DNA from 3 places in the Pantoea anthophila genome. Region 3 is predicted to be linked to each of the others. Evidence: predicted binding sites of a transcription regulator. Region 3 holds the regulator's gene; each other region holds the start of a gene.
The links. Region 3 encodes CRP, which controls carbon source genes, mostly activating them, when cyclic AMP is high. Its sites were predicted from a motif close to ATGTGANNNNNNTCACAT; they were not measured.
Positions count from the first base shown of each region.

Region 1: a site for CRP is predicted at 3,683-3,700, ahead of OJ965_RS02120 (maltoporin). Genes of this name have one in related genera too.
Region 2: a site for CRP is predicted at 2,475-2,492, ahead of udp (uridine phosphorylase). Genes of this name have one in related genera too.

Region 1 is NZ_CP110471.1:445,138-450,836, reverse strand. It holds gene OJ965_RS02130 (beta-galactosidase) at 1-1,684, shown strand, start outside; gene OJ965_RS02125 (PTS sugar transporter subunit IIB) at 1,911-2,225, shown strand; gene OJ965_RS02120 (maltoporin) at 2,331-3,593, opposite strand; gene OJ965_RS02115 (LacI family DNA-binding transcriptional regulator) at 3,859-4,929, shown strand; gene OJ965_RS02110 (COG4705 family protein) at 5,054-5,699, opposite strand, start outside.
Region 2 is NZ_CP110473.1:3,751,344-3,757,042, forward strand. It holds gene rmuC (DNA recombination protein RmuC) at 1-170, opposite strand, end outside; gene OJ965_RS19980 (tetratricopeptide repeat protein) at 256-1,524, opposite strand; gene udp (uridine phosphorylase) at 1,602-2,363, opposite strand; gene OJ965_RS19990 (dienelactone hydrolase family protein) at 2,667-3,500, shown strand; gene metE (5-methyltetrahydropteroyltriglutamate--homocysteine S-methyltransferase) at 3,554-5,699, opposite strand, start outside.
Region 3 is NZ_CP110473.1:424,815-430,513, reverse strand. It holds gene OJ965_RS04525 (YheU family protein) at 1-137, shown strand, start outside; gene OJ965_RS04520 (phosphoribulokinase) at 199-1,068, shown strand; gene OJ965_RS04515 (OsmC family protein) at 1,658-2,062, opposite strand; gene crp (cAMP-activated global transcriptional regulator CRP) at 2,366-2,998, shown strand; gene OJ965_RS04505 (YccS/YhfK family putative transporter) at 3,056-5,143, shown strand; gene argD (bifunctional acetylornithine/succinyldiaminopimelate transaminase) at 5,133-5,699, opposite strand, start outside.

The sequences.
Region 1 (5,699 bases), on a different replicon from region 3:
GGTGTATCGTCAGAAGGTGCAGGCGATAAACAGCAGACTGGCGGCGCGCTATGCGCATCATCCTGCGGTGATCGGCTGGCATGTCTCTAACGAGTATGGCGGGGAGTGTCACTGCGACCGCTGTCAGCAGGCCTTTCGCGGCTGGCTGCAGCGCCGCTATGAGACGCTGGATAATCTGAATCTCGCCTGGTGGAGTGATTTCTGGAGTCATACCTACAGTGACTGGTCACAGATTGTGTCGCCAGCGCCGCAGGGTGAAATGTCGATCCACGGTCTGAATCTGGACTGGCGTCGGTTTATGACCGATCAGGTGACGGACTTCTGTCGTGAGGAGATTAAACCGCTCAGACAGGCGAATCCTGACCTGCCCGCGACCACCAATTTCATGGAGTATTTCTACGACTACGATTACTGGAAGCTGGCATCAGCCCTCGATTTTATCTCCTGGGATAGCTATCCGATGTGGCACAACGTCAGGGATGAGACCACGCTTGCCTGTTATACCGCGATGTACCACGACTTGATGCGCACCCTGAAACAGGGCAAGCCCTTTGTATTAATGGAGTCGACGCCAGGCGCAACGAACTGGCAGCCGACCAGTAAGCTGAAGAAGCCGGGGATGCATATTCTCTCTTCCCTGCAGGCAGTGGCGCATGGTGCGGACGCGGTGCAGTATTTCCAGTGGCGCAAGAGTCGGGGTTCAGTTGAGAAATTTCATGGTGCGGTGGTCGATCATGTCGGTCATCTTGATACCCGCACCGGGCGTGAAGTCAGAGAGCTGGGCCGTATGCTGGCAGCGATGACGCCGGTCATGGGCAGTCGGGTTGAGGCGCGCGTCGCGATCATTTTTGACTGGGAGAGTCGCTGGGCGATGGATAACGCGCAGGGACCACGCAATCTGGGCCTGCATTATGAGCGCACGGTGAACGAACACTATCGTGCCTTCTGGGAGCAGGGAGTGGCGGTGGATGTGATTAATGGTGATAGCGAGCTCAGCGGCTACGATCTGGTAATTGCGCCGATGCTCTATATGGTGCGTGATGGTTTTGCAGCACGGGCCAGGCAGCATGTGGAGCGCGGCGGCCATTTTGTCGCCAGTTACTGGAGCGGCATCGTGAATGAGAGCGATCTCTGTTACCTCGGAGGATTCCCGGGTCCGCTGCGGCCATTACTCGGCATCTGGTCAGAAGAGATCGATAGTCTGACGGATGAGGAGTTCAACGGCGTGCGCGGGATACGCGGCAATGAGCTGGGGCTGAGCGGACCTTATCAGGCGCGTGAGCTTTGCGAGCATATTCATCTGGAAGGGGCGACGGCGCTGGCCAGTTACGAGAGTGATTTTTATGCCGGAACGCCAGCGGTGACCGTAAATCGGGTAGGTCAGGGTAAAGCGTGGTATATCGCGTCGCGTAATGATCTGTCGTTCCATCGGGATTTTTACGGTGCACTGATTAAGCAGCTGGAATTACCGCGCGCACTACCGATTGAGCTGCCACCTGGTGTGGTCGTTCAGCGGCGTACCGATGGTGAACAGGCGTTTCTGTTTGTGCAGAACTTTACTGGCCAGACGCAGCAGGTGTTATTGCCTGCCGGGCTGAGCGATTTGATTGATGGCACACCCATGACAGGATCGCTGATGCTGGCAGCGTGGGGATGCCGTGTGTTGAGCCGACCGCTGGAATAGGGAGAGCACAGGCTCAGGGGGCCTATGCCCCCCATCACTTTAAGAGATGGCATTCTCTGCAGGAAGAGCGGGGTTTTTGCTGTTGATGCAGGGCTGGTTTTTTAGAGGCCGAGGACAGAAAAAGGCTATCTTCTGCGGGCAGTCACGGCATGGCCCGCTCGTTTTCGTGTATCAGTCGTGAGTGGCGGGCAGCAGCCCGCCTTTTTATCCTCTGAAGGAGAACAACATGGTAAGTCTGAAATCGTTTAAGCAATATTTCAGCCGGCAGCCGATTACGGCACAGGAGGTTGAAATAGACAACGCGCTACTGGAGCGGCTTGTCGAGTGCTTTGGCGGGCGTGACAATATTCAGCAGGTGGACGCCTGTATAACCCGGCTGCGGGTGAAGGTGACCTCACTGAAGGCGGTGGATACGGCCGGATTACAGAAGGCAGGGGCAATTGGTGTGGTCATTCTGGGACAGGAAGTCCATGCGATTTTTGGCAGGCAGTCCGACCCGTTGCGTCAGTTGCTGGAAGAACGTTTCTTTCAGCCGGAATGAGGCACTGTTCTGAATCCGGGACAAAAAAATGGATAACCGTCGCCGGTTATCCATAAAGCCCCTGCATAAGAGCTTAACAATGACCCCAAGGAGGCGATGGCGCAGTTACCACCAGGCTTCGACCTGTACGCCGAAGTTCCAGGTGTTATTACTGGTGTTGTCTTTAAAGCTGTGTCCATCTTCTGAGTCATTCAGATAAGAGGCAAACAGGCGCAGTTCCGGACGAGACATAAATTCGGGACCGGCTGCCAGACCCAGTGCCAGCGTATATTTCTGTCCTGCTGCTTTGTAGTCGCTGCCCACTTTGTTTTCATCTTTCTGCCAGAAGCTACCCACTTCGCCGATGCCGCGGACATATTGCGTAAACTGATACTGACCGCGACCCACCAGCGACAGCAGGGTACTTTTACTCGTCTGGGCGGTGATATCGTCTGCTGATCCCCAGGTAAAGACCTGGTTCAGAGAAAATTTGTCGGTGACCGGCAGCAGACCGGTATTGATCACGCGGTAGCCGCTGGCGTTGCGGGTATCGTTATACATGTCATACCAGCCGCCGCCCTGCGAAATCATGTTCTGCGCCAGACCTTTATTGGCGTACTGGAACACCAGTTTCTGGTAGCCGCCCCACATGTCCTGGCTGATTTCACTGGTGAGCATGACGCCATTATCCGCGTCATAAAGACCACCATATTCCTTCTGTTTGTTGGTGGTGTTTGGCATGGCGTAATCAATACCAAACTCGGTCCAGGCTCCACTCCAGGGTTTCCAGCCGGCATAGCGCAGATCCAGGTAGTTAATGTTGACGTCGTTGTCGCCATCGACGCGGTAATCCACATCATTGGCATCGCCGCGAATCCAGGCAAAAGAGACAGCACCCGGACCCAGCGTGTAGTTTTCGATACCGGCACCCGAACCAGAGATATTCCAGTACTTTGTATCAATAATGTGCAGGTCATGACGCTGATAGTAGCGTTTACCGCCCCAGATCACGGCATCTTTGTCACCCGGCACCAGTCCTTTGATCTGCAGATTAAGCTGGCGCAGGCCAAACTGAGCATCGTCACCGAAGGTGGTTTCGTTATCATTTGAGCCGTCGGAGAACATACTGACCATGGTGTCGACATAAAAACTGACATCATCCTTCTTGTAAACCTCACTGCCCAGTTCGACCTCGCCGTAAGTATCCGCTTCGTTGCCGAGACGGCCGACTTTGTTCTTTTGATACTCTTCAATACCGCCATCCTGCGATACGCCCACCCCACCACGGAGATAGCCATGGAAATCAATGTTGTCGATAGCGGCATAGAGCGTCGGGGAAGTCAGGGCCGCAGCAAGCGCCACGGCAGCAGTACGTAACCTTGTTTCCATGTTATCCTCAGTTTTATTTGTAATACGTTCACATGACAGCGGCAGTAAACGCTTTTTGTCAGATGGGTGACAAATAAAATCGCGATAATGTGTGAGGTACTGCAAATAAAGCGGCGCTATTTGTAACGATTAGTGAATCAGATCACCAAATCTCAATATGTGAAGGTATTACTTTTACTTTTTATTCATGCAATGTGACAGCGGTGGGCTGGCTGACACCACGGCTGTGATACCATTCCGCCATTGGTCATCAGGGATGCGAATTATGAAATCAAAAAATGCCACCTTAGAGGATGTCGCCCGCCACGCTGGCGTCTCGTATCAGACGGTTTCGCGGGTTTTGAATAAGTCGGCAAACGTTTCGGAATCAACGCGGCGCAAGGTGGAACACGCTATTGAAACCCTGCGCTATGTACCTAACAGGCTGGCACAGCAACTGGTGGGTAAGCAGAGCACCACGCTGGGTCTGGTGACCACCTCGCTGGCGTTGCATGCCCCCTCGCAGGTGGCCGCTGCGGTTAAACGTTATGCTAATGCTGCTGACTACCAGGTGCTGATTGCCATGATTGATGAGAACGTCAATCAAAGCCTCCAGGATTGCATCAATGAGCTGAAGTCTCAGCGGGTGGACAAGGTGATCATCAACGTCCCGCTGGAGAGCCACGATGCTGAGCAAATCGTGCAGGAGAATGACGATATCCTTTGTCTGTTTCTGGATGTCGATCCTTACAGCGCGGTGTTTAACGTTTCGTTTAACCCGGCTGACGGCACCCGTGCCAGTGTTAAATATCTCTATGAGCAGGGCCATCGCGAGTTCGCCCTGCTGGCCGGACCCGAGCAGTCGGTTTCAGCAAATCTGCGTCTGAAAAGCTGGCTGGATACGCTGGAGAGTTACCGTCTGAAGCCCGTCAGCATCAGCCACGGTAACTGGGACGCACAGAGTGGTTACAACGGTGTACTGCAGCTGCTGCGGGAAGCGCCCGGATTCAGCGCACTGCTGGTGGGCAACGATCAGATGGCGCTGGGTGTGCTGAGCGCGCTGCATCAGCGCGGCGTGGCGGTGCCGGGCCAGATCTCTGTGATTGGTTATGACGACACCTATGAAAGTGCGTTTTTTCATCCGGCGCTGACTACGGTGTCGCTGGACCTCGATTTGCAGGGCAAAGAGGCGGTTGCAAGGCTGTTGCTGGCCAGCGAACAGGATGAGCAGCGTTCTTCCTCGATTCTGCCGGCTAAACTGGTGGTGCGCAGTTCAACCGGTATGGCCGGACAGCAGCAGCGGGATTTAAAGCAGATAGCAGAACAACTGCGCCTCATCGCCAGCCGGCTTGAGTAGCCAGCCGGCATATTCTGTAGCCAGAGCAGGTACACCTGTTAACGGCAAATCCTGAAAAGCTGCCGGTGCAGGCGGCTCTGACAGGGACTGAGGTGGGCGTGCGTCCGTTTTCCCGTTCGCGCGGTTAATGCGCGGTGGCGGCTTTCGCAGCCGGGCGCTGTGGCAGCAGCACCAGCAACGCGATGATGATCAGGCCCAGCGTCAGCGAGGCACCGTAGCGACTCAGCGCGAGCCCGCCCGAGGCAAGCGGTTTGTCCAGAAAATCGCCCACCACTGCACCCAGAGGCCGCGTGAGGATAAAGGCCGCCCAGAACAGCGCCGTGCGCGAAAGCGAGGTAAAGCGACTCGCCGCCCAGATAAGCGCCAGCGCACCCGCAAACAGCAGAATACCGCCATCGTAACCCAGTCCTTCACTGTCTGCCGCCCAGTCACCTAATGCCGTGCCCAGCGTCTGGGAAAACATGATGGTCACCCAGTAGAAGGTCTCAGTGACGCCATTGTTCACCGAACTGACCGCCACCGTGCCGCAGGTTATTTTCCAGAGAAACAGAGAGAGGGTCAGCAGCGTGATCAGCAGCAGAGTGCCACCCGGATAGCCAATATTCAGGGAGCGGTCGGCAAAATCTGCCAGCGTGGTGCCCACCGTGGTGGTTGCCACCACGGTGAACCAGTAAATCCATTTATTGAAACCGGGACGGTTAATCTGCACCACCACCGCGACCAGAAAGATAATGGCGAAAATCAGCGTTCCGGTCAGATATCCCAGATTC
Region 2 (5,699 bases), 580 kb from region 3:
TGCTGAAGCTGTTCAGTCTGCTGCTGCTGACGCTGCTGCGCCTCCTGCTGCAGACGGCGCTCAGTCTGGAAACTGGCGGCCTGATGCCCGGCACGAAGCTGTGCCAGCATCCAGCCGATCCCGACCCCGGCAAGCGCCAGACAGATGCTGATGATGATGTGCTGATCCATGATTTCCCCGCGACTTACGCTGCTGAGGAAAAAGGTAGAGTCGCACTGTATGAATGTCCAGATAAATTTATTCGCGCTCAGCAACTTAGAGCGCGGTCACCGTCACCCTTCCCGCCTGCCACTCCTCAATCAGAAAAAAGGGCATCGGCAACAGCCACTCACCCTGCTTAACCTGCGCCAGATAGTGCCAGGTGGTTTCGCCCGCGGTGATCGCCACGCGCTGTCTGCTGCCGTCGGCCGCACTGGCTTTCCCGGTCATACTGGCAAAGCCGGCATTGCTGCCCACGTGGAACTGCGGCGTCTGCCAGCGCACCGGCGCATGGGCAGGCCACGGCCGGGCCTGATGAAAGTGAAACAGTTCATCGTGATTCAGCACGCTTTCACGTACTGTCGGCCACAACGCCACTTTGAGGAAATATTGATCGGTGAAGCGTTCGCTCCCCCGGTAGTGCGCAATAAAATCACGCATCGCCTGCTCCACGTTGTGAAAGACGCCATGACAGCCGCCCCACATCCCCGCCAGCAGCAGTTCGGTGTGGGAAAAGTAGTCACGCATATGGTGGAACCAGTAAGGTGAAGCCAGCCAGGCGCTGACCGCCGCCGCTTCGCGCTCTGAGAGCAGCGAGTCGGCATCGCGGACGATAAAGCGCTTCACGCCAGGATCGTCCATCACCAGAAAACGCCACAGGGTGGGAAACAGGGTTTTCTCATGCGACATATCGACCCGTTGCACATGCGGCTGGTCCAGTCGCTGCCAGACATGCTGCGGCACGCTGTCGTCAAGGTAGATGCGGCAGACCCAGCCGGGATAGAGTTCAGGTACGACTTCGACGTTTTTAATCAGGGTTTCGCAGTAGCGCGGCTGGTCACCAAACAGGCTGAAGGCAATGACATTCTGGTGCGGCTGTGTGAGATCGGCAGGCTCGGGCTGGGGAGCGGGAAACGCCACACGCTGCCCCTGACTGAAACGCGCATCGGACTGCATCAGCGACGCCAGACCATAGCGCGCCACCTCATCCGGCTTATTCAGCCAGCCACAGACTTCGGTCAGGCCATCCAGCCAGGTTTCAGAGGCGGTGCTGCGCACCGCGGGCGGGGAGTGCGCAATCTTCTGATAGATTTTATAGGACTTCTGGTACTGACCCAGACGCAGCAGACAGAGTGCATAGTCGCTCAGCACCTGCATCTGCTGAGGCAGATAGCGCAGTGCCTCTTCGCAGCACTGGGCGGCCTGTGCATAGTCACCCTGCTGCATGGCGGCACGGAAGCGTTCGGCACCGCGTTCCAGCCGGGCATTAAGGGCGGCGGGATCGGCTTTGAATGCCGGTCGTCGGACAGGAAGTGTATTGCGCATAAGCCTTCTCAGGTTTCACTGAAATGACGCGCCCTATACAGCAGCAGGCCCGATAGGGGCCCGCGGCCTGACGCGGCCTACAGCAAGCGACGCGCCGCTTCGACCACAATCTTCACTGCGTCGCTTTCTGTCTGTTTCATGGTGACCGCATCAGGGATCTCTTTCTGCGTACGGTTCACAATGACGCCTGCCACCATACCGGCGCGGAGGCCCTGGCTGGCGCACATGGTTAACAGTGTAGCGGATTCCATCTCATAGTTGAGGACACCCATCTCCTGCCACTCTTTCATCGAACCCTTGAAACGGCCGACGACGCGGCCTGAGACGGTGTCGTAGCGCTCCTGGCCCGGATAGAAGGTGTCAGAGGAGGCGGTAATGCCGATATGGGTTGTGGCGCCACAGGCTTCTGCAGCCGCCACCAGCGCAGTGGTACAGCCGAAGTCAGCCACCGCCGGGAACTCCATCGGCGCGAAATGCAGGCTGGCGCCATCCAGGCGCACGGAGGCGGTCGTGACCAGCACATCGCCGACGTTGATATGTGGCTGAATGGCACCCGTGGTGCCGACGCGCAGGAAGGTGCGCACGCCAAGCTGAGCCAGCTCTTCTACCGCAATCGAGGTCGAAGGACCGCCGATGCCGGTTGAGCAGACAACCACCGGCTTGCCATCCAGCTTTGCCAGCCAGGAGGTAAATTCACGGTGTGAGGCGAGATGCGTGGCATCCTCCATCAGTCCGGCAATTTTCTTCACGCGCTCCGGGTCGCCCGGCACAATCGCCAGGGTGGCGCCCTGCAGATCGGCTTTCGTCAGGCCAAGATGGAAAACGTCAGACTGTGTCATTTGCAGACTCCTGTTAAGGGATGATAGCGCGCCACTCTACGCCAGCACGCCCGATAAATATGTGACATCATTCACTTAAGAAAATGAAAGTTACATTTACCGGAAGAAAAAATGCGACATTAATCACACATTAACATCTTCTTCGCCCGGATAACGCCCGGTGGGGCTGTGTCGGGGTCAGGGCAATGTTAAAGAGGTGGATGCGTTTGTTCGCTGCTGATTCTGTTACCCGACACCTGGCACGCACGCTTTCGGGCCAGGCTATAGTTACGTGATTGCGCCAATGCTTGCACGGAGAGAATAATGAAACCCAGTGATACTTTGCCACAAAAACCGGCGACGGGCGGCTTTGCCCCAGCCGTGCAGCCCACCGCCGACACCACCATTATTACCGATAGTCCGGCCATTCACGCAGGTGAGACTTCCGTGCCCAGTCAGGGCGAAAACATGCCGGCCTATTTTGCAAAACCGCAGTCAGCGGAAGGTCCTTTACCCGTCGTGCTGGTGGTGCAGGAGATCTTTGGTGTGCACGAACACATCCGGGATATCTGCCGCCGTCTGGCGCTGGAAGGCTATCTGGCGATTGCACCGGAGCTCTATTTCCGTGAGGGCGATCCCTCTGAGTATCACGATATCCCGACGCTGTTCAGCGAGCTGGTCAGTAAAGTGCCGGATACTCAGGTGCTGGCTGACCTGGACCATGCCGCCAACTGGGCCGCACGCAACGGCGGCGATATCCGCCGCATGGGCATTACCGGTTTCTGCTGGGGTGGCCGCATCAGCTGGCTCTACGCCGCGCACAATCCGCAGCTGCGCGCCGCCGTGGCCTGGTATGGACGGCTGACCGGCGACCGCACTCTGAAGCAGCAGAAGCACCCGATTGATATTGCCGTCGCGCTCAACGCGCCGGTTTTAGGACTCTATGGCGGACAGGACGAGAGCATCCCGCTGGAGAGCGTCGAGCAGATGCGACAGGCGCTGCATGCCGCCAATGCCACCGCCGAGATCATCGTCTATCCCGAAGCGGGTCATGCGTTTAATGCAGACTACCGCCCGAGCTACCATGCGGAATCGGCTCAGGATGGCTGGCAGCGGATGCTGACCTGGTTCAGGCAATATGGTGTGACCTCGCAGTAACTGAAAAAGGGGCGCGTCTGCGCCCCTTTTTTTTGCCACCCGGACCCGCTCCCCTACGCCGTCTCACCACGCAGTTTCTTCGCCGCCGTTACCATATTGGCCAGCGCCTGCCGTGTTTCCGTCCAGCCGCGCGTTTTCAGGCCGCAGTCCGGGTTTACCCACAGACGCGCTGCCGGAATCCGTTGTGCGGCCTTCTGCAGCAGGGCCTCTATCCACTCAACGCTGGGAACGTTAGGCGAGTGAATGTCATAGACGCCGGGGCCGATTTCATTCGGATAGTCGAAATGCTCAAACGATTCCAGCAGCTCCATATCGGAGCGCGAGGTTTCAATGGTGATGACATCCGCATCCAGCGCCGCAATGGCATCCATGATGTCGTTGAACTCGCAGTAACACATATGGGTGTGAATCTGGGTGTCATCCTGCGCCACGGCCGCGGTAAGCCGGAACGCCTCTACCGCCCAGGTCAGGTAGGCGGCCCACTCCGACTGATGCAAAGGCAGGCCCTCACGCAGAGCCGGTTCATCTATCTGAATAATCCCGATTCCCGCCTTCTCCAGATCTTTCACTTCATCACGCAGCGCCAGCGCGATCTGCTTTGCGAGGGTTTCCCGTGACACATCTTCACGCGGGAAAGACCAGCAGAGGATGGTAACCGGGCCAGTCAGCATCCCTTTTACCGGCTTGTCGGTCAGCGACTGCGCATAGCTGGCCCACTCCACGGTGATCGCCGCCGGCCGGCTGATATCCCCGATGATCACCGGCGGTTTCACACAGCGGGAACCGTAGCTCTGCACCCAGCCGTTCTGGGTGAAGACAAATCCCTCCAGATGCTCGCCAAAATACTCCACCATGTCGTTGCGTTCCGCTTCACCGTGAACCAGCACATCCAGCCCCAGCCGCTCCTGTTCGGTAATGGCCTGCCTGATATGTGCCGCGATGCCGGTGCGGTAGTGGCTGCTGTCGAGACGGCCCTGCTTAAAGTCGAGGCGCAGGCCACGGATCTCAGTGGTCTGTGGAAAAGAGCCGATGGTGGTGGTGGGCCAGGCCGGCAGTCTGAAACGCTGACGCTGCAGGGCAGCCCGCTCAGAATAGGCGCGCTGGCGCTGACTGAGCTGTGGCGTGATGGCCTGCAGACGCTGGCCCACTGCGGCATTGTGCACGCGGCGCGAGTGCGCACGGGCGCGCACCGGGGCACTCCAGGCCTCCAGCGACGCCGCATCGTTCTGGTTCAGTGCGTGAGTAAGCAGCGAAAGTTCAGCACACTTCTGCAGGGCGAAAGCGAACCAGCTTTTGACCTCATCATCCAGACGGGTTTCCACGCTGAGATCGATCGGGCTGTGCAGCAGCGAGCAGGAGGAGCCGATCCAGACCTGTTCCCGCTGTGCAATCACCGGTTGCAGACGGCTGAACCAGCGGCTGAGATCGGCGCGCCAGACGTTACGCCCGTTGATCACCCCGAGTGACAGCAGCCAGCTGGCGGGCAGTTGCTGATTCAGCTGCTGGAGGTCATCGTGGCCATGAACCAGATCGACATGCAGGCCCTGCACCGGCAGTGCGCGAATCACCTCAATGTTCTGTCCGATGCTGTCAAAGTAGGTGGTCAGCAGCAGTCTGCTGTGACCCTGCAGCGCGTCATACGCCGGTTTAAAGGCGTCGCGCCACGCCTGCGGCAGTTCCAGGGCCAGGGCCGGTTCATCAATCTGCACCCATTCGATGCCCCGTCTGGCCAGTTCTGCCAGCACCTGCTGGTAGACGGGCAGAATCGCCTCCAGCAGCGACAGGCGCTCGAACGGCTCACCTTTCACTTTCCCCAGCCACAGATAGGTTACCGGCCCCAGCAGCACCGGCTTGATGTTGTGACCCAGCGCCAGCGCCTCATCGACCTCGTCCAGCAGCTGCGTCCAGGTCAGTTTAAACCGCTGTCCCCGGGTAAATTCCGGCACCATGTAGTGATAGTTGGTGTTAAACCATTTAGTCATCTCTGCCGCGGCGGCGGGTTCCCCGCTGGGGGCTCGACCACGGCCCAGGCGGAACAGGGTGTCCAGGTCAACGCTGCCCTCCGGGTTCTGATGGCGTGCGGGCACGTTGCCCAGCATCAGGCTGGTGGTCAGCACATGATCGTACCAGGCGAAATCGCCGACCGGCAGCAGATCGACACCCGCCGCTTTCTGCTGTTGCCAGTGGCGGGCGCGCAGT
Region 3 (5,699 bases):
ATGGCGAACAGGAGCGCAGCCTGGTCGACAAGGTCGCGGATGTGCGTCGGCAGCTGGAGTCTGGCGAAGTGGTGCTGGTATGGTCGGAACTGCATGAGTCGGTCAATATTATGCCGCGCAAAGAATTTCGCGGCTGATGCACCGGCGGGCATTTCATGATAACAATGCTCATTGCCCGACCACACAGGGAGCTTTTCTATGTCTGCTCGTCATCCCATTATCGCGGTGACCGGTTCCAGCGGCGCAGGAACCACTACCACCAGCCTCGCGTTTCGCAAAATCTTCCAGCAGCTAAATCTGCATGCGGCGGAGCTGGAAGGCGACAGCTTTCACCGCTTTACCCGTCCTGAAATGGATATGGCGATTCGTAAAGCGCGCGATTTAGGACGTCACGTCAGCTATTTCGGCCCGGAGGCCAACGACTTTGGCCTGCTGGAACAGAGTTTCAAAGAGTATGGTCAAAGCGGACAGGGCCAGTCGCGTAAATATCTGCACACCTATGATGAGGCGGTGCCGTGGAATCAGGTGCCTGGCACCTTTACGCCGTGGCAGCCGCTGCCGCAGGACACCGATATTCTGTTCTATGAAGGCCTGCATGGCGGCGTGGTTACCGCGCAGCATAACGTCGCAGAACAGGTGGATCTGCTGGTGGGCGTGGTGCCGATTGTTAACCTTGAATGGATTCAGAAGCTGGTGCGGGATACCAGCGAGCGCGGCCACTCACGCGAAGCAGTGATGGATTCGGTGGTGCGGTCGATGGAGGATTACATCAACTTCATTACGCCTCAGTTCTCCCGCACCCATATTAACTTTCAGCGCGTCCCGACCGTGGATACTTCGAACCCGTTTGCCGCCCGCGCTATCCCGTCACTGGATGAGAGCTTTGTGGTAATCCACTTTCAGGGACTGGAGGATATCGACTTCCCCTATCTGCTGGCGATGCTGCAGGGGTCGTTTATCTCCCACATCAATACGCTGGTGGTGCCCGGCGGCAAAATGGGTCTGGCGATGGAGCTGATCATGGGCCCGCTGGTGAAGCGGCTGATGGAAGGTAAACGGATAGAGTAAGAGGTCAGCAAAAAACCCTCAGACAGCAGATGCCTTTTGCAAAAATGTAAAACCGGTTTTTCTGCGGATAAAGGCTTACTGCTGAGTAAGCTTCAGGGAGAATACGCCTTTCGTAAAGACGCAAAACCGCCATTCCTGGCCCGCTATGCTTTGCTACAGGCGTATGCTCCCTTCGCTTCATGTCCGGTAGCCGCATCCGGTTTCAGTAAGGCCGCTACAAACAAAACCTGCATACAAAGAATCTGACAGCAACACGAAAGCTCATCATGCAGGGAACCGGGTCAGAAGAGGAAAGCGTCCCGCCGCCCGGATAAAACGCCGGGAGCGTTTTTGAACAACGCAACGTGTTGGCCCGGCTACGGGCGCACCTCAGGGATGAGGTGCGTAATCGCGCGGGCCGAGCGGCCATGGATTGGCTCAAGCGACTTTCCGATCTGACCCGGTTTCCTGCGCAGGCACGGCCTGACAGCGAACCACCACAAATCGATCCGACCCGGTTTTCTGCGCAGGCACAGTCTCAAAGTGAATTCCCCCATCCAGGCACGGCCTCACACCGGACAGCCAGCAACTTTAAAAAAACCTGCGGCTATTACAGCTCAACCACCTCATAGCTGTGCGTCATCGTCACCCCTTTCCCCAGCATGATGACCACCGAACAATATTTTTCAGCAGAAAGATCCACCGCGCGTGAGACCGCTTTATCCTGGAGTGCTTTGCCACTCACGATAAAATGCAGGTTGATGTGCGTAAAGATTCGCGGCGCCTCTTCACGACGTTCTGAGGTCAGTTTTACTTCACAATCAGCCACATCGTTGCGGCCTTTTTGCAGAATTGATACCACGTCGATCGCGCTGCATCCGCCCGCCGCCATCAGCACCATCTCCATTGGGCTGGGCGCTTTATCCCCTGAATTGCCATCCATAAGGATCTGATGGCCGGAGGATGACTCACCAAGGAATGTCATCCCTTCTACCCATTTCACTCTTGCCTGCATGATTTTTGCTCCGGAATACGCTGTTTTGTCGCCAGAGTACGCTTTCGCCTGATAAACAGCAATCCAGAGAAATCCGCCCTTAGCTGAAGCGAGACAACAGAAGACAGTCGGCAAAAGCTGTGCTACAAACAGAGCTGAAAATATTTTTCGTCACCCGATGGCGAAGCCGGGAAGAATGATGCGCACTGCGCCTGATGCGGCCCGAATAATTTCCTGAAAAGGAAACGCTTGAAGCTTTCACCGCCTGACAGGGAAAACTGCCCCCTGTATTTTGGGCACGATTACAACAGAGGATAATAGCGAATGGTTCTCGGCAAACCGCAAACAGACCCTACACTCGAATGGTTCCTGTCCCATTGCCATATTCACAAGTATCCATCCAAAAGTACGCTGATTCACCAAGGTGAAAAAGCTGAAACGCTTTACTACATCGTGAAAGGTTCCGTCGCGGTTCTGATTAAAGATGAAGAAGGCAAAGAGATGATTCTTTCCTACCTCAATCAGGGGGATTTCATCGGCGAGCTTGGCCTGTTTGAAGAAGGTCAGGAGCGCAGCGCCTGGGTACGTGCAAAAAGCGCGTGCGAAGTGGCGGAGATCTCCTACAAGAAATTCCGCCAGCTGATTCAGGTGAACCCTGACATCCTGATGCGACTCTCGTCGCAGATGGCGCGTCGCCTGCAGGTGACGTCAGAAAAAGTGGGTAACCTCGCTTTCCTCGACGTGACCGGACGCATTGCACAGACGCTGCTTAACCTGGCGAAACAGCCAGATGCCATGACGCATCCCGACGGCATGCAAATTAAAATTACCCGTCAGGAAATTGGCCAGATTGTAGGTTGTTCACGCGAAACCGTGGGCCGTATTCTGAAGATGCTGGAAGATCAGAACCTGATCTCTGCACACGGCAAAACCATCGTCGTTTACGGCACCCGCTAATTCCTGTCATCCACGGCGTGATGTTCGCATCACGCCGTTATTGTTTGTGCTGAGCCGATGTGGCGTCGAATTATTTATCACCCTGAAGTGAACTATGCCCTGCGGCAAACGCTGGTGCTCTGCCTGCCGGTCGCGCTGGGCTGGCTGGCTGGCGACCTGCAAAAAGGTCTGCTGTTCTCGTTAGTCCCCGCCTGCTGCAACATTGCCGGTCTCGATACCCCGCATAAACGCTTCTTCAAACGTCTGATTGTGGGCGGCAGCCTGTTTGCGCTTGGCAGCTTCCTGATCCAGTGGCTTACCCTGCATGCGGTTCCGCTGCCGCTGATCCTGTTTGCGATGCCCCTGTTGCTGGGCGTCACCGGGGAGATCAGCCCGCTGCATGGCCGCCTGCTCTCCGGCACCCTCATCGCCGCTATTTTTACCCTGAGCCTGACGGGCCGCATGCCCATCTATGTGCCGCCGCTGCTCTATATCGGCGGCACCCTCTGGTATGGCGTGTTTAACTGGTTCTGGTTCTGGCTGTGGAAAGAGCAGCCGATGCGCGAAAGCCTGAGCCTGATCTACCGCGAGCTGGCGAACTACTGCGATGCCAAATATACCCTGCTGACGCAGCTGACCGATCCGGAGAAGGCCCTGCCGCCGCTGCTGGCTCGCCAGCAGAAAGTGGTCGATTTGATCAACACCTGTTATCAGCAGATGCATATGCTGTCGGCGAGCCGCGACAATAGCCATAAACGGCTGACGCGCGCCTTTCAGGTGGCGCTGGATCTGCAGGAGCACATCTCGGTCAGCCTGCACCGGCCGGAAGAGGTGCAGAAACTGGTTGAGCAGAGCCATGCTGAAGCGGTGATCCGCTGGAACGCCAAAACCATCTCAGCCCGGCTGCGGGTGCTGGCCGATACCATTCTCTACCACCAGTTAGCCGATCGTTTTGCGATGGATAAACAGCTTGGCGCGCTGGAGAAGATCGCCCGTCAGCATCCCGACAATCCGGTGGGCCACTTCTGCCTTTATCACTTCAACCGCATTGCGCGGGTGCTGCGCACCCAGAAGCCGCTTTACCAGCGCGATCTGATGGCTGACCGCCAGCGCCGTCTGCCGCTGCTCCCGGCACTGCGCAGCTACCTCTCATTTCGCTCCTCAGCGCTGCGCACTGCCGGTCGCTTTGCGGTCATGCTGATGCTGGGCAGCGCGCTGGCGCTCTTCTTCAACATCCCTAAGCCCTACTGGATTCTGATGACGATCATGTTCGTCAGCCAGAACGGCTACAGCGCCACCCGCGTCCGTATCCAGCACCGTGCGCTCGGCACCTTTGCCGGCCTGGTGGTCGCGGCGGCCACACTGCGTCTGGCGGTGCCGGAACCTGTCGTCCTGCTGGTGATGCTGGCGATTACCTTCATCAGCTATCGCTTTACCCGTCAGTTTTATGGCTGGTCGATGATTGGCTTTACGGTCACTGCGGTTTACTCGCTGCAGCTCCTCTCACTGAATGGCGCGCAGTTTCTGCTGCCGCGACTGATGGATACGCTGATGGGCTGCCTGATCGCCTTTGGCGGCATGATCTGGCTCTGGCCGCAGTGGCAGAGTGGCTTACTGCGGCAAAATGCCCATGACGCGCTGGAAACCTATCAGGATGCGCTGCGCCTCCTGCTGGGAGAGGAACAGGCACCCGGCAAGCTGGCTTATCAGCGCGTGCAGGTGAATCAGGCGCACAATGCGCTGTTTAACTCGCTGAATCAGGCGATGCAGGAGCCGGGTTTCAACGCCCAGTATCTGAAAGATATGCGGCTCTGGGTCACGCACAGCCAGTTTATCGTCGAGCACATCAATGCGATGACCATTCTGGCGCGTGAGCACACCATGCTGACCCCCTCGCTGGCGGAACGTTACCTGCAATCCTGTGAGATCGCGCTGCAACGCTGTCAGCAGCGGCTGGAATATGAGGGTGCCAGTTCGCAGGTTAATCTGCTGGATGAGCTAGGGAATATCAGTGAAGGACCGGTAACGGTGGTAGAGCAGCATGTGCGACGCATTCTCGATCATCTCAGCGTCATGCACACCATCTCCTCGCTGGCGTGGAGCCAGCGACCACAACATGGCCGCTGGCTGATCAGACACTTACGGAAAAAATCCGCTAGCCGTTGAGCACTTTGCCGACAGCCGTGGCAAAGCGGCTCATGCCCTCTTCGATGTCAGCAGGCTCGATGATCAGCGACGGGGCAAAACGCATCACGTCGGTGCCGGCGACCAGCACCATCACGCCTTCAGCGGCCGCGGCATTGAGGATATCGCGCGACCGTCCGGCATGCTGCGGTTTCAGCGCCGCGCCAATCAGCAGCCCCTTGCCGCGAATATCGCTGAACAGATCGTACTTCGCATCGATAGCCTGTAAGGCGTTCACAAAGTGCTGACGACGCGCCTCAACGCCTGACAGTACCTCTGGCGTATTGATGATATCGAGTGCGGTTTCGGCAATCGCACAGGCCAGCGGGTTGCCGCCGTAGGTAGTGCCATGCACGCCTGGCGCCATCGTCGAGGCGATCTCATTGGTGGTCAGCATGGCGCTGACCGGGAAACCGCCGCCCAGCGCTTTGGCTGAGGTCAGGATATCGGGCTGAACACCATAGTGCTCATAGGCGAACAGCTTGCCGCTGCGGCCCATACCGCTCTGCACTTCGTCCAGCACCAGCAGCGCCTGATG